2 regions of the Paraburkholderia sp. BR13439 genome follow, and region 2 is predicted to be linked to the other one. Evidence: riboswitches for the same ligand, from Rfam matches in the RefSeq annotation. Region 2 holds a riboswitch; the other holds the start of a gene.

Region 1 (10,046 bases), on a different contig from region 2:
GGGGCCGCGCGACGTCAATCCCTACATTCACATGCCGGCAACGTATTTCAAGACAGCCAAGGGCAATCTGCTGACCCGTTACCGCCTGCAGCCGCAGCGACAACAGAACATGGTCACACCAGAGATGGTGCAAGGCCGCGTGCTTGGCGGTGGAAGCTCCGTCAACGCGATGGTCTACATGCGCGGATGCCCGGAAGACTACGACGGCTGGGCTTCGATGGGCCTCGATGGCTGGAGCTATGCCGATGTTTTGCCTTATTTCCGAAAGGCAGAGGACAACGAGCGCTTCGCCGGCCCAGAGCATGGTACGGGCGGCCCGCTGGGAGTTTCTGACCAGCGCTACACCCACTATCTGACCAAAGCCTGGTTGCGAGCGTGTCAGGAAATGGGCATCAACTACAACCAGGACTTTAACTCCGGAAAGCAGGCGGGTTGCGGTCTCTACCAGACGATGACGCGGGATGGAAAGCGATGCAGCGCCGCGGTCGCGTATCTCAATCCGGCGCGCAACCGGAAGAACCTGACCATCAAGACCGATTCCCGCGTGGTGCGCATCGTCGTCGAGAACGGACGGGCGGTTGGCGTGGAGCACGTCGAAAATGGTCAACGGAAGATTGTCCGCGCGGAGCGCGAAGTCATCATCTCCGCTGGCGCAATCGGCTCCCCCCATCTGTTGATGCTTTCCGGCATCGGTCCGGCTGAACAACTTCGCAAGGCCGGCGTGTCGGTGGTACATGACCTCCCGGGCGTGGGCGAGAACTTCCAGGACCACATGGATATGTTCCTCATTTACGACCTGACCGGTGAGCACAGTTACGACCGCTACAAGAAATTCCGCAACCAGGTCAGCGCGGGTCTCGAATACGCGCTGTTCCGTAGCGGCCCGGTGAGTTCCAACATCTGCGAAGGCGGACTCGTCTGGTACGGCGCCGAGGATGACCCTCTTCCTAATCTGCAGTATCACTTTCTGCCGGGCGCTGGCGTCGAAGAAGGTGCAGACGAGACACCGAGCGGCAACGGTCTGACGCTGAACGTGTACCAGACACGTCCGCGCTCACGCGGCACGATACGCATCGCCAGCGCCGACCCTGCAGTGCCGCCTCTCGTCGACCCGAACTACCTGTCGGACCCGTACGATGCCGAAGTGCTGGCGGAAGGCGTCCGGATTGGTCAGGAGACGCTTGCACAGAAAGCCATGAGCAAGTACGTGAGGGCACCGTATCGTCCTGGCGGTATTCTTCGCACAAAGGAAGAGCGAATCCGTTTCGTCCGCGAGACGGGGCAAGGCGCACTTCACCCGTCAGGCGCCTGCCGGATGGGCACGGACGACATGTCGGTTGTGGATACGACGTTCCGTGTTCACGGGCTGGAAGGCCTCCGTGTAACCGACACGTCGGTCTTGCCAGCACTCGTCTCGGGGAACACGACTGCTCCGACGATTATGCTCGCCGAACGACTCGCCGACTTCATCAAACGGGGCGCGACATCGGCGGTGTCGGAAACGACCGAGATGCCGAGCGTCGACCTGGAACGATTCCGACGCGCCAAGATGCCTTCCTGAATTGAAAGCCGAAGGCGAAAAACCGTGACGCTCGGACCGGATGCGTTCAGGGGTTTCGCCTGCGGTGCAGCACTGATATCTCATTGCGAACACGGGAGAGACCGCTGATTCAACAGCGGCGCCGACGGAGCAACCGCCCCGGAAACTCTCAGGCCAAAGGACCGTGTCGCATCAACATCTGGAGAGCGGCGCATCAGGCGCCCACCGAAGGAGATTCTCTGGTTGAAACCCCGGAGAAGGAAACTCTCAGGTACATGGACAGATGGGGCATGCGGATTACGCCGCATTAGCTTTGACTGGACGTGTGCAAATGAAAAAAGTTGCAGTTATCGGCGCCGGCATCACCGGGGTGACCACCGCTTACGCACTCGCGAAACGCGGTCTCGACGTGACCGTGTACGAAAAGAATCGCTATGCGGCCATGGAAACGTCGTTCGCGAATGGTGGGCAACTTTCGGCGAGTAACGCGGAAGTCTGGAATAGTACGGCCACCGTACTCAAAGGACTCAAATGGATGACGACAGCGGACGCTCCGCTCTTACTCAACCCTGCGCCTTCCTGGCACAAGTACTCGTGGATGGGCGAATTCTTGCGCCAGATTCCGAATTACAAGTCCAACACGGTCGATACAGTGCGCCTCGCCATCATGGCGCGCGAGCATCTGTACGCAATCGCCGAGCAGGAAGGCTTTGACTTCAACCTCGAGAAGCGGGGCATTCTGCACATTTACGCGGACCGCGCCGGTTTCGAGGCTGCGTCTGCGGTCAACGTCCTGCTGCGTGAGGGTGGCCTCGACCGCAGGTCGGTCACCCCACGGGAAATGAAGCAGATTGAGCCGACCCTCCGGGGCGAGTTCTACGGCGGCTTCTTCACACCCTCGGATTCCACCGGTGACATCCACAAATTCACGCGGGGTTTGGCCGAAGCTTGTCGTCGCAAGGGCGTCCATTTCCACTACGACACTGACATCACCTCAATCGCCCGCGAAACCGACGGCTTACGGATCCACTCGACTGCTGGTGGCGACCGCCGACGAAACGATGTGGTCGACGGGGTGGTTGTATGTGCAGGGGTTCACAGCCGCCGATTTGCAGCCATGTTCGGGGACCACGTGAACATCTATCCTGTGAAGGGATATTCGATTACGGTCAACCTCGATGACGAAAAGAGTCAACAGGCAGCCCCTTGGGTAAGCCTGCTCGATGATGCGGCCAAAATCGTGACGAGCCGATTGGGTGTCGACCGCTTCCGGGTCGCAGGCACCGCGGAGATCAACGGCTTCAACAAGGATATCCGGGCTGACCGCGTCGCGCCCCTCACCGACTGGGTACGGCGCTATTTCCCCGACTGCTCGACCGCACGCGTTATTCCATGGGCGGGGCTGCGCCCGATGATGCCCAACATGCTTCCCAAGGTTGGTCCTGGCAAACAGGACGGCGTGTTCTACAACACCGGACACGGACACCTCGGCTGGACGCTCTCGTGCGCAACAGCGGAGTTGCTGGCAGACAGCGTTGAGTCCTCCCACCTCCGCTCAGTGCGTGCGGCCGTAAGCGCCTGACCTTGCCCGACGTATCGCCACTCGCCTGACCTTGTCTTTTGACGCGGTCACGCGGGTGGCGCTCGCGTATCTGAACTCAATCCAAAGACTACGGGACCGCGTCCCGTCGAACGCCGCTCAGTCGCCAGCGGCCAGAACAGACGACGCGCAAAACGCGCGAGGTGACCTATGTATAACAAAAAAAAGGTGACGCTCAAGGCCAAAATGCTCGCGGCCGTCGCGCTTGCCGTAACAGCCGGATTCTTTGTTTGCATCGCGAGCATCAGTATCCGTGTAGGTGCCTCCCAGAAAGATGCGGCTGTTCGGTACGCACAGGAGCTTGCTCGCACCAACGCCGTTCAGGTCGCCGGGGAACTCGACGCGACGATGGATATCGCAGCCAACCTGGCTGATTCGTTGGTGGCAATGCGAACCCGGGGCATTGCTGACCGCCATGTGGCGGATGACATGCTCCGGTCGGCACTCGAATCCCACAAGTCATTCCTGGGCATCGCCGGAGCCGAATGCGTTCGATGGCAAAGACCAGATGTACGTCGGCACACCCGGGACTAATACTACCGGACGGTACCTGCCCTACTGGAATCGCGCCGCTGGCTCCATAGCGGTGGAGGCCAGTACGAACTACGACTCGCAAAATCAGGACGGCGAGTAATACCAGATTCCGAAGAAAACAGGCCACCCGCTTGACACGGAACCGTACACCGGACAAGCCGGCGGCAAGCAGGTCATGATGACGACCCTGTGACGCAGCAGTACGCGGATGAGCGCGCCCCCGAATCAGGCTTCCTGGACGGCGGGTTTGCCGAAGCGCGCTGCAGAGAATCGCCCAAGTTGGTCCCTCTGCGGCGGCCGGCCTGTCACGCAGTCCGCGATAATCTTGGCTGTGGGAGCTGAACCAGTCAGCCCAAGGTGGCCGTGTCCGAAGGCAAGCCAGAGATTTTTTCGGTCAGGTGCCTGACCCAGAACGGGCATTGAATCGGGCATGCAGGGACGGTGTCCCATCCACGTGGTCGCGCCACGCGTCGTATTCAACGATGGCAGTCCTGCCCGGGCATGGTGTTCGAGAAGGGTTGCTCGCCGCTCATTACCCGGGCGCTGAGTGCCGCCAAATTCGACTGTGCCTGCAATACGCAGACCGCTTTCCATCGGCGTGATAAAGACCTTCCTGTCAGCAAGCACGATTGTGCGCGAGAGATGCGTATCCGATTGGGGGACATGCAGGTGGTACCCGCGCTGAGTTTCCAGCGGCACTGAAAGGCCGACAGAGCGCAGTAGTACGTTCGACCACGCGCCCGACGCGAGAACCACGTGCGTGGCGCTGAACACGCGGTCGCCCGCGCGAACCACCCAGTTCAGCGCGTTCGATTCAAGCGTCGTGACGCTGGCCCGTTCAAACGCGACACCACGCAGACGGGCCGCGTCTGCGATTGCGCGCGCATAGGCGAGCGGGTCGCGAAGCCAGTGGTCGTCCGGAAGGAGGAGGCCGACAACGTAGTCTGGCGACACATCACGCTCAATTTCTCGAATCGACTTTCGGTCGAGCTTCTGCATACGCATCCCAAGCTGGGACTTTAGCGCCCAGGCAAACGCGTCTTTTGCTAGCGATACTTCTGAGGGGTAGAGATGCAACTGCCCAGTCTGGCGCATCTGCTGCGCAAAGCCGACATCGGTTGCCAGCTCTTTGTGGTCGCGTGGCGCATGGTGAAGCAGCCATTCCAGTGACTCGGCAGTTTTGTACACGCGAGCTGGCTCGGCCGACTTTACGAACTGGAACAACCATGACGCAGCGAACGGGAAATAGAGCGGTGGGACATACAGCGGCCCCTTCGGGTTGCACATCATCTTGATGGCACCCGACAGAACTCCGGGAAGGGCGAGCGGCGCAAAGGAATGATACGAAAGCGCGCCTGCGTTGCCGCCCGAACATTCACCGGCGGGCTCTCCTTTGTCCACGACCGTTACAGCCAGGTTGCGCTTTGCCAGTTCGTGCGCGATAGCGAGGCCAACGATTCCGGCGCCCACGACTATCACATCATTTTTGTTTGCATACATGAATGAGAGGGGCTATTCAACAAGAGCGGCTGCACGTGAGCAACCGGCTGATTAGATCGTTGTGTGTCTGTGCCGGATGAACCGACGGTTCTCAAACCTAGACGGGTTCGAAATCGACGTCAGTCCTACGCGCGAAGGCGAGCAATGCCCCGGCTCAACGAAGCTCCGGCATCGGGCCGGTACATGCACGTCAAGCCGCACGTTCGATGGCCAGAAAGGCCGGACGGCCGCCACGCTGCGGATAAACCTGCCAGGAGCCGTCACCGTGTCTGAAGAAAATGATGGCGTACGGACTGTCGATGCGTGACACGGTGACGCTCCTCTTCTGGTTAGTGGCGCCGCGTGAGATACGAATCGAGGTCCGCTGAGCACCGCCAAACCATTTTTCGATTTGCCCGTGAAGCGAAGTTGAGGCGGTAGTCATTGCAATCTCCTGAAGGCCGCAACCGGAAGCATTCGAGGAGGACTCGAACCTCGCGGTTGGCGTGAGGATTTCTGCAAGCTTTATGCCGATTTCGCGAGGAGATGCGGAATGGTGATGTGTGAGAGCCCTTGGGCTTCGCCGGCTAGGGGCCGGCGAGTTTCATTGAATGTCCCGTTCGAGGCTCACCGTGAGATTTCTCAGGCATGAGACGAGTCAGGCAGCGACGGGCGTCTCAAAGATGATTTCGTAAGACTCCGACAATTTGCCCCGAACTCTCGCGAAGCCCCGCGGAGCGGGCAGGCACAAGCAGAGAAGGATTTAGGGACGCATCAAAAGCAGATTGGCATGGACGTTGCAGTAGAGACGCATAAAAAAGGCGTAACGAAAACGTCTTCCCTTTCTGTGTCGCGGTCGAATTCTTTTTTGTCAGGCCGTGGCCCTACACTATCAGGAGATGCTGGAATGTCGTCAGGAGATATTGTGAGCGAGCGTCGTACAGAAGATATCCTGCGTGAAGACGCAGAGACGCTGCACCGCTTCGGCTATGCTCAGGAGTTGTCGCGGCGTATGTCCGCGTTCGGGAATTTCGCCGTTTCGTTTATGGTTATCGGCGTGTTCTTCGGCGTCTCGGTGAACATGCAACAAGGACTCGGCACGGCCGGGATGTTCGGGCTGACCGTGATGTGGCTGGTGGGCGGTGTTATTGCACTCGCGACGGCCCTTTCGCTAGGTGAAATCAGCTCGGCCATCCCCACGGCAGGCGGCCTCTATCACTGGTCATCTGTTCTCGGTGGTCGCGGCTGGGGATGGGCGACGTCGTGGATAAATCTGCTTGCCTACGTCTTCTCGATGGGCGGTACGGCCGTCGCCACGTATCTGGTCTTCAACCAGATGATTCTCAATGAGATTTTCCAGATTGATACGTCGCACTGGGGCTACTGGGAACAGTTGCTCGGCGTGTCAGTGCTGATGGTGACCTGGGCGATTTTCAACCACGTAGGCGTGAAGACGCTGTCCCGGCTCGTGGAGATTGGTGCCTACATCACCTTCGTCGGAGCGACTGCGCTGTGCGGGATGATGCTTTATAACATTCACCCCGCGAACCTCACGCACCTGTTCGACTTCGTCAACAACACGGGTGCAGCCGGCGGCGATGTCGTTCCGCGTACAACGAATCCCCTGCTCATCTGCGGATACGCTTTGCTGCTCCCGATGTGGCTGGTTACCAGTTACGACGCATCTGCGCACGTTTCCGAAGAAACTGTGGACGCTACTCGCGCCGTTCCTCGTGCGATGAAGAACTCGGTGCTGTTCTCCGTCATCCTCGGACTCGCGCTGTTTGTGATTTTTGGCCTCGCAATGCACGACCCCGCTGAGATTGCGAAGAAGGGGCCCGATGGATTCCTGAAGCTCTACCAAGAAGTTGTGGCACCGCAATGGCTAAAGCACTTCGTCGCGGCTTCCATCACGATTTCTGTGTACATGTGCGGTGCAAGCTGCATGACCGGCTTCTCGCGGGCACTGTATTCGTTTGCTCGCGACGGCGGACTCCCCAAAGGCTTTGCCAAGGTCTCGCCCAGCTTTCGTACGCCGGCCTCGGCAATCTGGTTTGGCGCGATTGCCGGGGTGGCCGTGACGCTCTATTCGTCGGCATTTGCGGCCCTGACAGCTGGCACGGCGCTCTTTTATCAGATTTGCTACGGTATGGCGATTCTCGCGGCGCTGTTCGCGAAGAATCGCAAATATGGTCCGTTCCGCCTCGGTGTCTGGTCGAAGCCATGCGGAATCGTCGCCGTTGTAGGTGGCGTCTTTATCGTCTGGGTTGGATTGCAACCGCCGACCGAAATCCTTCGTCAGTACTTCATCGGCCTCTTCGCCCTGCTCATCGTTGGCTGGTTCGGACTTGAGCGCCGCCGCTTTCGCGGGCCCCCCGTCGGAGTTGGGGCGGTCGAACAGTGCCAGCGCGAGGTTGAGTTGCAAGAGGTGGCGCTGAGTCACATGAAGTCGTAATGCAGAACGAGCGTGTGGACCACCACACGCTCTTTTTTGCTGACGAGAAACGCGCCGCGCAAAGCGAAGACCTACATGTCTGCCTTCCGAGACGCCTGTAGCGTTCCAGACTCAAAATAAGCGCCGCTCTACAAGTTCGCATGGACAAGACGTTACTCAAGGGACTGCACGTCCTTGAAGCAGTAGCAGATACGAATGGACGAGGTCGGACCGCCCGTGAGATTGCTGAGTTGACTGGCCTCTCGCTGTGCAATGTGCATCGAACCTTGCGGACCCTCGTTCACGCCGACTTCATCTCCCGCGAGGAAGCGACGGGCCGCTATTTCACTGGATTCAAGGTCCTCTCGATGGGCGGTCGCGGGATTGTTGATATCGACATACGACGCCTCGCCGCGCCACTCCTGGCTGAGCTTTCGCACCTTACTGGGGAGACTGCGTTCCTTGCGCTTCTTCAAGGAGACTCGATTTGTTGTGTCGATAGCGTTAGCGCGCGTGACCGTGTCTCTGCATCCCTGAGCATTGGGACCTCGGCGCCGGCCGACTCGACCGCGGCAGGTTTGGTCATCTTGGAGGCAAAGGCTGGCGGACCTCGAACGCCTGAAAGTCGCGACTGCTACCGACCAGGCGGCACGCCGGAAACCGCAATGTCGCCGTGGTCAGGCGCATTCGTCTGTATGGGAGGGTGGCGCCCTGCAATCGGGGAAATTGCCGCTGCCGTCTTCGACGGTCTCGGCGAGGCCAAGGCATCTGTTGGAATCTTCGCACCTGCGGACAGGATTGATGACGCTCGAGCGTCCATCGTCGCTCAGCATGTGCTGGGAATCGCCGCTGCAATATCTGAACGTTGGGGCTTCACGCAGCGTTCGTGAGGCCCAACCCCGGCTTTTCCTTGCATTTGCCTGCCTTTTGCGTACTGGAGAACAAAACTCCCTGCTTCCTCTGCGTCAGTACATGGCTGGGCGCTTGCCCCCGCCATCGCTTCTAGCGACGTCATCATCGGTTCGCTTGCCTTCGTCCATCTATGTCGCGTTTCACGGAGCCGCGCGCGCTCTGCTTTCAGTGCCGGTGAGTCACCCACGCGAATCGTCCCGCAACCACAATCTCGATAGCTGAACCAGAACAGGCTTAAGCATCTTACGCCGGCTGCCGTCCCGAAGACGGGGCATTCATCTCAGGGTAGGCCGAGATGCCGGCCCATCTCTCAATTCTGGCGTCTCACCTCTGAGATTTCTCACTGCCAGGCTCAATGCTTTCCTCAAGCAACGTAGCGAATAGCCCGACACAGCGGTGCCGGTGAGTGCAGAGATACTCAAAAGAAAGTTGGCATGCTCTCTGCAGATAGTCGAGCGGGTAACACTGAAACACGGTAATCGAAATGTGCTATTTAATGCGACAGAATTGCTGGGAAAGCGATATTCAACTGGTAGTTGGCTTGCATCCGGTCACGCGTCGCCGCGGCTACACGCATCACGGAATCTACGTGGGCGAAGGCAAGGTGGTCCACTACGCCGGTCTCTGGACGTCGCTTCGCAGGGGCCCCCGTTTGCGAGTCGTCAATCGAAGCGTTCTGGAATGGGAACGCAATCTGGATTGAACTTCCCGACGATGCGCCCTGCCGGGGCGATGAAGTGGTCCGACGTGCTTATTTGCGCATTGGCGAAAACCGCTATCGGCTCTTCACAAATAACCGCGAGCATTTTTGCACGTGGTGCTTATACGGACAGGGTCGGAGCACCCAAATTGAGCGAATTACCAAGACAACCGCGTACCAATAACGTCCGCCTTGCTTCCCAACGTAGCCGTCGGGTTTCACGGACAAACGTAGCGACACAGATTGAAAGGTGGATTAATGAGTTCGTCGGTAAAACGCTCGGTTGAGTTGGATTTTCTAAGAGGAGTCGTTCTGATAATCATTGCGCTCGACCACAATCTTAGCGGCCTTCTTCAGCACGTAATGCTGCACACCTATGCCTATTGCGATGCCGCCGAAGTTTTTGTCTTTTTTGGTGGCTATGCATCGGCTTCCGCCTATCTCAGTGTTGCGTCAAACAAGGGAGAAGCCGCGGCGCGGCTGCGCTTCCTGAAGCGCGCCTTCGAGATATACCACGCTTACCTGCTAACCGCCGTATTGATGCTTGCCTGTAGTGCGGTTCTCACGCTCATGCCGGTTCCATACATTGTTGCTGGCGCCAGTTGGCCAAGCTTCTTATTGCACCCAATGCGAACGCTGTTTGACATCGCACTCTTCCGTCAACAACCGTTTCTCTCAGCCGTTCTGCCGATGTATGTGGTCTTCGCGCTCTGTGTCCCGCTAACCGTGCCCCTGGCACGACGCTCGCAGTCGACAGCGCTTGTCATAAGTTTCGTAGTCTGGCTTGCAGCGCCATGGCTGGGGACGACAATGCCCAGTGCAAGCGGAGAAGGCTGGCCCTTCAATC
Region 2 (10,046 bases):
TCCATGCCGATGCGGGTAAACGCCTGCTGAACACCCTCCAGGCCCCCTCGCCGCCGCCGAAACCTTGCGTCTATAATCGTCCGTGGCTGATAAAGAACAAGAAGTTGCCGTCGCGCTGTACCGCTCACATACCCACGGAGACGAGACAAGCATGAGCGAAGCACCACACGGAGCCCCGATCAAAACCCCAGCACAGCTTATCGCCGCGGTCATCGCCGGGTTTGCTGTGCCCATCATCATCATCGTTCTGCTCGCCGTCTACGTCGACAATTCGACGCGCACCGGCGCCGGCACCGACTCCCTCGCCGAAGCCGAAGTCAACTCCCGCATCCATCCAATCGCCCGGGTCGAAATCCGCGACGCCAATGCGCCGCGCGTCTACAAGAGTGGCGAGGAAGTCTACAAGGCGGTCTGCTCGGCGTGTCACGCGTCGGGCGCGGCAGGCGCACCGAAATTCACCAACACCGCCGACTGGGCCCCGCGCATCGCGCAAGGCTTCGACACGCTGTGGCACACCGCCCTGTCCGGCAAAGGCGCAATGCCGCCGCGCGGCGGCACGAGCCCCGACGACTACAGCGACTTCGAGATCGCGCGCGCGGTCGTCTATATGGCGAACAATTCGGGCGCGAGCTTCCCAGAGCCGGCGCAGCCGGCGGCGGGCGCAGCTGCGGCATCGGGTGCCGCTGCGGCATCCGGTACGGCACCCGCATCGGACGCGGGCGCGGCCCAGGCCGCCGCGGCGATGGCCGCCATGGCCAGCGTGCCGCAGACTCCCGCCCCGGCAGCAGGCGGCGCGCAAAGCGCGGATGCGTCGCAGGCCGGCAAGGCGCTGTATCAGTCGGTATGTCAGGCCTGTCACGCGGCCGGCGTGCTGAACGCGCCGAAGTTCGGCGACAAGGAAGCATGGGCGCCGCGTCTGAAGGACTCGATGGATACGGTCTACAACTACGCGCTGCACGGCAAGGGCGCGATGCCGCCGAAGGGCGGCTCGAATGCATCGGATGCGGACGTGAAGGCCGCGGTCGACTATATGGTCAGTGCGGTGAAGTAAAGCGGGCGGGATCAGCCGCTAAACGAAAAATCCCTGCAAGCGCTAACGCGATGCAGGGATTTTTTGTGCGCAACGACAAGCAACCGCACCGGGCGGGCACTTGAAGCCTCACCCCGCTCACGCCTTCTGCAACAGCGCCTTCAAACTCGCGAGCCGGTCCTTCGGCGACATCGGCGCTTCTTCCGGCGTCGGCGGCGGCGCATCGTCGAGCAGCATTTCGTTGATGAAGCGCGACGGTTCGCAGACGATCGTCTCCCGCGCCCGCTTGCGCTTCTTGCACCAGTTCAGGTGCAGGCTGCGCTGCGCGCGCGTGATCGCGACGTACATCAGCCGGCGCTCCTCCTCGATGCGCGCGTCGTCGATCGGCTCGTCGTCCGCGCCGCCGCGATGCGGCATGATGCCTTCCTCGACGCCGACCAGAAACACGTGCGGATACTCGAGCCCCTTCGACGCATGTACGGTCGACAGCCGCACCGCATCCGGATCTTCCTCACGGCCTTCGAGCATCGACATCAGCGCAACCGTCTGGATCAGGCCGAGCAGGTTCTTGCCGGTGTCGCCGAAGCCGTCGGCGGTGTCGTAGCCGGTCGCCTCACTGCCGGCCGCCGGCTCCTCCTTCGTGCCCTTGCGCTTCAGCCATTCGATGAACTCGAGCACGTTCTGCCACTTCGCCTGCGCCTGGCGCTCGTCGAACGCGTCGTACAGGTACGCTTCGTAGTGGATCGCCTCCATCAGCTCGTCGAGCAGCGTGCCCGCCGCGTCCCTTTCCGCGCGGTCGGTCAGGCGCTGCATGAAGTCGCAGAACGCGCGCATCGGCTCGATCTGACGCGGCGACAGACGCGCCTCGATGCCGCCCATGTAGACCGCCTCGAACAGCGAGACCTTCGCCTGGCCAGCGAACGCGCCGAGCGCCTCCAGCGTCGTATTGCCGACGCCGCGACGCGGTGTCGTGATCGCACGAATGAACGCGGGGTCGTCGTTCGCATTGGCGATCAGGCGCAGGTACGCGCAGATGTCCTTGATCTCGGCCTTGTCGAAGAACGACTGGCCGCCCGACAGCACGTACGGAATCCGTTCACGGCGCAGCACCTGCTCGAAGATGCGCGCCTGGAAGTTGCCGCGATAGAGGATCGCGTAGTCGCGGAAATTCGCGCGCCGCTCGAACTTGTGCGCGGACAGCCGAAACACGACCGACTCCGCCTCGTGCTCCTCGTCGTTGCAGCCCGTCACCGTGATCGTGTCGCCCATGCCGTGCTCGGACCACAGCTTCTTCTCGAACAGCTTCGGGTTGTTCGCGATCACGTTGTTCGCGGCGGTCAGGATGCGCACCGTCGAGCGGTAATTCTGCTCGAGCTTGATCAGGTGCAGATTCGGAAAATCTTTGCCGAGCTGGCCGAGGTTCTCGAGCGTCGCGCCGCGCCAGCCGTAGATCGCCTGGTCGTCGTCGCCGACCGCCGTGAACGCCGCGCGCTTGCCGGCCAGCAGCTTCACCAGTTCGTACTGGCACGCATTGGTGTCCTGATATTCGTCGATCAGCAGATAGCGCAGCTTGTTCTGCCAGCGGTCGCGCACTTGCTCGTTGCTCGCGAACAGCTCGGCGGGCAGGCGGATCAGATCGTCGAAATCGACCGCCTGATATGCATGCAGCGTCGCCACGTAGTTGCGATAGACGATCGCCGCCTGATGCTCGTCCTCGGTCGATGCGGTCGCGATCGCCTGCTCGGGCATGATCAGGCCGTTCTTCCACAGCGAGATGATCGACTGGATCTTGCGGATGAAGCCCTTGTCCGTCGAGCCGACCTGTTCCTGGATCATGCCGAAGCAGTCGTCGGAATCCATGATCGAGAACTGCGGCTTCAGTCCGACGTGTTCCGCCTCCTGCCGCAGGATCTGCACGCCGAGCGAGTGGAAGGTACACACCGTCAGCTGGTTCACGGGCACCTTGCGGCCTTCCTTGCCCGGCGCGGTCAGCGTCTTGCCTTCGAGCAGCTTGCCGACGCGCTCGCGCATTTCCGCCGCGGCCTTGTTCGTGAACGTGACGGCGGCGATGTGGCGTGGCTCGAAGCCCTTCGCTTCGATCAGGTGAGCGATTTTCTGCGTGATCACGCGCGTCTTGCCACTGCCGGCGCCGGCGAGTACGAGACAGGGACCGTCGAGATAACGGACCGCTTCACTTTGAGCGGGGTTCAGGCCTGCGGACATCGTTTGTGGATGGGTAAGACGGTTGAGGGCCGCTGAGGTCGGACCGGCGGGAGGCGCCGGCCGAAGGCCCGGGACATGGTGCGCGGCTCGATGCGCGCGAGAGGTGCGATGTTAACATGGACAACCGCGATGGACTGCGCGATGGGGGTCATGCTCAGCCCCCGGTCCAGCCCACAAATGCCACAATGATGAGATTGCGCGCCGCCGCCGCGGTGGCAAGGCGGCGCGCCGTTCCTCCAGGAAGAATCGCATGTCCGCATCGCTGAAGATTGGATTGATGGGCTACGGCTTCGCCGGCGCGACGTTTCACGCACCGGTGATCGAACGTTGCGGACGCGCGAGCGTCGCCGCGATTGCGACCGGGCAATCCGAGCGCGCGCACGCCGACTATCCGCACGCGAAGATCGTCGCCGATCTCGACGCGCTGCTCGCGCTCGACGACATCGACTGTGTCGTGATCGCGACGCCCAACGACACCCACTTCGACCTCGCGCGCCGCACGCTCGAAGCCGGCAAGCACGTGGTCGTCGACAAGCCTGTCACGCTGAGTGCCGCCGACGCCCACACACTTGCCAATATCGCGCTCGCCCGCGGCAAGCTGTTCGCACCCTTTCACAACCGCCGCTGGGACGGCGATTTTCTGACCGTACGCGACCTGCTCGCGCGCGTGGAACTGGGTCGCGTCACGCATTACGAATCGCATTTCGACCGCTTCCGGCCGGGCGTGCGTCAGCGCTGGCGCGAAGATGTGACGCGCGGCGGCGGTCTGCTGTTCGATCTCGGTCCGCATCTGATCGATCAGACGCTTGCCCTCTTCGGCGCACCGCAGACCGTCTCGGCGACGGTGCGCACGCACCGCGACGACGCAAGCGCACCCGACTACGTGCACATCCAGCTCGGCTACGAGGAGTTCGAGGTCGTGCTGCATGCAAGCGCGCTGACCGCGTTGCCGGGACCGCGCTTTGCGATCCATGGAACGCGCGGCAGCTATGTGAAACACGGCCTCGACACCCAGGAAGATCAGCTGAAAGCCGGCCTGCGCCCCGGCGACGCAGGCTTCGGCGCCGGCAACACCCCCGGCGTGCTGCGCGTGCTCGAAGGCGACCAGGAAGTCGAGCGTGAATTGCCCACCCGCAACGGCGAGTACGCAGGCTTCTATATTGCGTTGGCCGACACGATCCAGAACGGCGTCGCATTTCCGGTCAGCACGCGCGACGCGGTCGACGTAATGACGATCATCGAACTGGCCGCGCGCAGCTCCGAGCAGGGCGTGCGGCTGCCGTTCGAGCGCATTCGCTGAGCCCTGCATCGCTGCGCGTGGCACCGTGCTCGCGCGGTCTGTGTACCGAAAACAGGATGACCTTCCGCGCCGCAAAGGCCGTCGGCGGGCTTTTCCTGACGTTCCAGAAAGGAACATAACGTTACAAATTCGCCCGCTGCCGAGTCAGCGGGCGTTCCTCGTCATCCGTTGCTAGCGAGGTAGCAATCGATACGACAACGACTCCTGGAGAATCCATGTCTCGAATCATCCGTGCCCTTGTTGCATGCGCGCTGCTCGGCTCAGTCGCCGCCTGCGTGGTAACGCCGCCGCCGGCCCCGCACCCGAGCCCCACTCCGCAGCAGATCGCGGACCAGCGCCTGCATCAGGTCGAGGGCCGCATCGACAATCTCGCGCGCCGTATCGACACTCGGGTGAATCAGGGCTATTACCCACCGCCGCAAGGCGCCGCGCTGCATCACCGCCTCGAGACGATCCGTCAGGAAGCGCGTGACATGGCCACGCAGCACGGTGGCGGTTTGTCCGCGGAAGAACAGCGCGTGCTGAACCAGGAACTGGACAATGCGGCTCATGCGATCGGCGAGTGAGCGCTCCCGGCCCTTTATTTGACAAGCCCAGGCCCGTCGCGTACATTCGCCGCACGCGTCGGGAGAGCGTGCTGGCAAGCGAAAAATCGCAGGCCGCGCCGCCGAAGGGGCACACCCGCAAACTCTCAGGCAAAAGGACCGACCGCGTCGAAAAACCCGTCTTCCGGCGGTTTTTTCGCACTCTGGAGAGCGGCAGTAGCCATCCGCGTCGCACGTCGTGCACCGCAGGCAAGCTGCCCACCGAAGGGGCGCGCGTTTCCCCGTGACGAATCGAGCTCATTGAGCCAGTCGCGGCGGCGCAATCTCTCAGGTATCGAGGACAGAGGGGTCATGCAGAACCACGCTCGCAGGCACAAGGCCGCGAGGCAGTGCGCCGCATGGCCTTTTTTGTTCCGCGAGACGCCCGAGGCCCCATGACCGAACTCAAACACACCCCGCTCCACGCCGCTCACCGTGCGCTCAATGCCCGCATGGTCGACTTCGGCGGCTGGGACATGCCCGTCAACTACGGCTCGCAGATCGAGGAACATCGCGCGGTGCGCACCGACGCCGGCATGTTCGACGTGTCCCACATGTGCGTGGTCGACTTCACCGGCGAGCGCGTCCGCGCGTTCTTCGAATACGCGCTCGCGAACAATGTCGCGAAGCTGCAAACTCCGGGCCGCGCGCTCTACTCCTGCATGCTGAATCCGAACGGCGGCGTGATCGACGACCTGATCGTCTATTACTTCGGCGAAGACCACTTCCGCGTGGTCGTCAACGCCGGCACCGCCGACAAAGACATCGCCTGGTTCGGCCAGCTCAACGCCGAAGGCGGCTTCGGCCTCACCATCACGCCGCGCCGCGATCTGGCGATCGTCGCCGTGCAAGGCCCGAACGCGCGCGAAAAAGCCTGGCAAACGGTGCCGGCCGCGCGCGCCGCGACCGAAGCGCTGAAGCCGTTCAACGCCGCGCGCATCGACGGCACGCCGTTCGGCGAGCTGACCGTCGCGCGCACCGGCTACACCGGCGAAGACGGTTTCGAGATCATCTTGCCCGCTACGCATGTCGAAGCGCTGTGGAATGCGCTCGCCGCCCAAGGCGTGCGCCCGGCCGGTCTCGGCGCACGCGACACGCTGCGCCTCGAAGCCGGCATGAATCTTTACGGCCAGGACATGGACGACAATGTCTCGCCGCTCGACGCCGGCCTCGCATGGACCGTCGACCTCACCTCACCGCGCGACTTCATCGGCAAGAGCAGCCTCGAAGCCGACGGCTCGCGCGCCGGGTTCGTCGGCCTGATCCTGCTGAAGGACAACGGCAAGGCTGCCGGCGTGCTGCGCGCGCATCAGAAAGTCGTCACGCCGCACGGCGACGGCGAAATCACCAGCGGCACGTTCTCGCCGACCATGCAGGAGTCGATCGCCTTCGCGCGCGTGCCGAAAGGCGTGCAGCCGGGTGACACCGTGCATGTCCAGATTCGCGACAAAGCCTGTCCCGCAAGCGTGGTAAAACTGCCGTTCGTGCGCAACGGCAAGGTGCTGGCGGTCTAAGCGGCCGGCGCACGCCCCTACATTCAAACCACTACCGAACATACCGTTCAGGAGCATCCAATGAGCATCCCGGCCGATCTGAAATACACCGAATCGCACGAATGGGTCCGCACCGAAGCGGACGGCACGCTGACGGTCGGCATCACCGACCACGCGCAGGAAGCGCTCGGCGACATCGTCTTCTTCGAAGTCCAGGAACTCGGCAAGTCCGTGACCGCGGGCGACACCGTCGCCGTGATCGAATCGGTGAAGGCCGCTTCCGATATCTACGCGCCGGTTTCAGGCGAAGTCATCGAAGCGAACACGGCCGTCGGCGACTCGCCGGACACCGTCAACAGCACGCCGTACGACAGCTGGCTGTTCAAGATCAAGCCGGCCGCCGACGCGTCGCTCGAGCGTCTGCTCGACGCCGACGCGTACGCGAAGTCGATCGGCGCCTGAGTTACGACCTGACTCGCTGCCTGATTCACTTTCGTTTTAACCGTCAGGCGCGGCGCTCGCACCATGGCGCGCGCCGCGCCGCCAGGAACACCCATGAAGCTCGAACACCCGGATCGTCTGATGAACCGCACTCCTCTCTCGCTCGCCGCGCTCGAAGTGCACGACGCCTTCGCCGAACGGCATATCGGCCCGGATACGGCCGACCAGCAAGCGATGCTCGAAGCACTCGGCTTCGCGTCGCGCGCGGCATTGATCGACGCCGTCATCCCCAAGACGATCCGCCGCACCGAAACGCTGCCGCTCGGCCCCTTCGCGCAACCGAAGAGCGAAGCCGAAGCGCTCGCCGCCTTGCGCGAGCTCGCGGACAAGAACCAGGTGTTCCGCTCCTACATCGGCCAGGGCTATTACAACGCCCATACGCCGACGGTGATCCTGCGCAACGTGCTGGAAAATCCAGCGTGGTACACCGCGTACACGCCGTACCAGCCTGAAATTTCTCAAGGCCGTCTGGAAGCGCTGCTGAACTTCCAGCAAATGGTCACCGACCTGACCGGCCTCGCGATCTCGAACGCATCGCTGCTCGACGAAGCGACCGCCGCGGCCGAAGCGATGACGCTGCTGCAACGCGTCGGCAAACCGAAGTCGAACGTGTTCTTCGTCGCCGACGACGTATTGCCCCAAACCATCGAAGTCGTGAAGACGCGCGCGACGCCGGTCGGCATCGAAGTGAAGGTCGGCCCGGCTGCTGAAGCCGCCGATGCGAACGCATTCGGCGTGCTGCTGCAATATCCGGGCGTGAACGGCGACGTGCGCGACTACCGCGCGCTGACCGAAGCGATCCACGCGGCGGGCGGCCATGTGGTCGTCGCCGCCGACCTGCTCGCGTTGACGGTTCTGACGCCGCCGGGCGAATGGGGCGCGGACGTCGCGGTCGGCAATACCCAGCGTTTCGGCGTGCCGGTCGGCTTCGGCGGCCCGCATGCCGCGTACCTCGCGGTGCGCGACGAATTCAAGCGGCAGATGCCGGGACGTCTGGTCGGCGTGACCGTCGACGCGCAAGGCAACCCCGCGCTGCGTCTCGCGCTGCAAACGCGCGAGCAGCACATCCGCCGCGAGAAGGCGACCTCGAACGTGTGTACCGCACAGGCGCTGCTCGCGATCATGGCGAGCATGTACGCGGTCTATCACGGCCCGCGCGGCCTGAAGACGATCGCGCTGCGCGTGAACCGCATCGCCACGCTGCTCGCCGAAGGCGCGAAGCAGCTCGGCTACAAGCTCGTCAACGAAACCTTCTTCGACACGCTCACGTTCGACACCGGCGCACGCACTCAAGCGCTGCACGACGCGGCCACGGCCAGGCGCATCAACCTGCGCCGCGTGAGCGCGACGCAAGTCGGTCTGTCGATCGACGAAACCACCACGCGCCACGATCTGGCCGACCTGCTCGCGGTGTTCGCGCAAGCGGCCTTCGCGAGCGACGTGCCGCAAGTCGACGCGCTCGACGCCGCGCTGAGCGCATCGAACACCGCGTCGGTGCCGGCCGCGCTCGAACGTACGAGCGCGTACCTCACGCATCATGTGTTCAACCGTCATCATTCGGAAACGGAAATGCTGCGCTATCTGCGCAGCCTGTCGGACAAGGACCTCGCGCTCGATCGCTCGATGATCCCGCTCGGCTCGTGCACGATGAAGCTGAACGCGACCTCGGAAATGCTGCCGGTCACGTGGCCCGAGTTCGGCCAGATCCATCCGTTCGCACCGGCCGAACAGACCGTCGGCTACCGCGAGATGATCGATCAGCTCGAAGAGATGCTGGTCGCCGCAACCGGCTATGCGGCCGTGTCGCTGCAACCGAACGCGGGCTCGCAGGGCGAGTACGCGGGTCTCTTGATCATCCACGCATATCACGCGTCGCGCGGCGAAGCGCATCGCAACGTCTGTCTGATTCCCGCTTCGGCGCACGGCACGAACCCGGCGTCGGCGCAGATGGCCGGCATGCAGGTCGTGGTCGTCGCATGCGACGCGCAGGGCAACGTCGATATCGAGGATCTGAAGAAGAAGGCCGCGCAGCACGCCGATAAGCTCGCTGCGATCATGATCACGTACCCGTCGACGCACGGCGTGTTCGAGCAGAACGTCCGCGAAATCTGCGAGATCGTGCATGCGCACGGCGGCCAGGTGTACGTGGACGGCGCGAACATGAACGCGATGGTCGGCCTGTGCGCGCCGGGCCAGTTCGGCGGCGACGTCTCGCACCTGAACCTGCACAAGACCTTCTGCATTCCGCACGGCGGCGGCGGACCGGGCGTCGGTCCGGTCGCGGTCGGCGCGCACCTCGCGCAGTTCCTGCCGAACCAGACTTCGTCGGGCTATCAGCGCGCGGAGACCGGCATCGGCGCGGTGTCGGGCGCGCCATACGGCTCGGCGTCCATCCTGCCGATCTCGTGGATGTACATCGCGATGATGGGCGCGAAGAATCTGACCGCCGCGACCGAAACCGCGATCCTCAACGCGAACTACGTCGCTAACAAGCTCGCGCCGCACTATCCGGTGCTGTACTCGGGCCCCGGCGGTCTCGTCGCGCACGAGTGCATTCTCGATCTCCGTCCGATCAAGGACACGAGCGGCATCACCGTCGACGACGTCGCCAAGCGCCTCGCCGACTACGGCTTTCACGCGCCGACGATGAGCTTCCCGGTGCCGGGCACGCTGATGGTAGAGCCGACCGAATCGGAGTCGAAAGAAGAGCTCGATCGCTTCATCGAGGCGATGATCGCGATCCGCGAGGAAATCCGCGCGGTCGAGGAAGGCCGCTCGGACCGCGAGGACAATCCGCTGAAGCACGCGCCGCACACCGCGGCGGTCGTGATCGCCGACGACTGGAAGCATGCGTATGCGCGCGAGACCGCTGCGTATCCGCTGAAGACGCTGATCGCGAACAAGTACTGGCCGCC

Evidence for each region. A riboswitch is a leader RNA that binds a small molecule or an ion and turns the genes downstream of it on or off. The one in region 2 is predicted to bind glycine.
Region 1: it holds a riboswitch for glycine, as region 2 does, so the genes downstream of both, AB3X96_RS37665 (D-amino acid dehydrogenase) here and gcvT (glycine cleavage system aminomethyltransferase GcvT) in region 2, are expected to answer to the same signal.

What each region holds. Positions count from the first base shown of each region.
Region 1 covers NZ_JBFPKN010000033.1:1,906-11,951, forward strand. The annotation lists gene AB3X96_RS37660 (GMC family oxidoreductase) at 1-1,561, shown strand, start outside; glycine riboswitch at 1,644-1,735, shown strand; gene AB3X96_RS37665 (D-amino acid dehydrogenase) at 1,872-3,122, shown strand; gene AB3X96_RS37670 (hypothetical protein) at 3,291-3,674, shown strand; gene AB3X96_RS37675 (NAD(P)/FAD-dependent oxidoreductase) at 3,900-5,144, opposite strand; gene AB3X96_RS37680 (hypothetical protein) at 5,365-5,598, opposite strand; gene AB3X96_RS37685 (APC family permease) at 6,061-7,608, shown strand; gene AB3X96_RS37690 (IclR family transcriptional regulator) at 7,749-8,477, shown strand; partial or broken gene AB3X96_RS37695 (lecithin retinol acyltransferase family protein) at 8,996-9,383, shown strand; gene AB3X96_RS37700 (OpgC domain-containing protein) at 9,458-10,046, shown strand, end outside.
Region 2 covers NZ_JBFPKN010000001.1:149,789-159,834, forward strand. The annotation lists gene AB3X96_RS00750 (cytochrome c5 family protein) at 152-1,051, shown strand; gene AB3X96_RS00755 (UvrD-helicase domain-containing protein) at 1,169-3,253, opposite strand; gene AB3X96_RS00760 (oxidoreductase) at 3,504-4,553, shown strand; gene AB3X96_RS00765 (hypothetical protein) at 4,769-5,119, shown strand; glycine riboswitch at 5,169-5,271, shown strand; glycine riboswitch at 5,292-5,452, shown strand; gene gcvT (glycine cleavage system aminomethyltransferase GcvT) at 5,533-6,651, shown strand; gene gcvH (glycine cleavage system protein GcvH) at 6,712-7,092, shown strand; gene gcvP (aminomethyl-transferring glycine dehydrogenase) at 7,186-10,046, shown strand, end outside.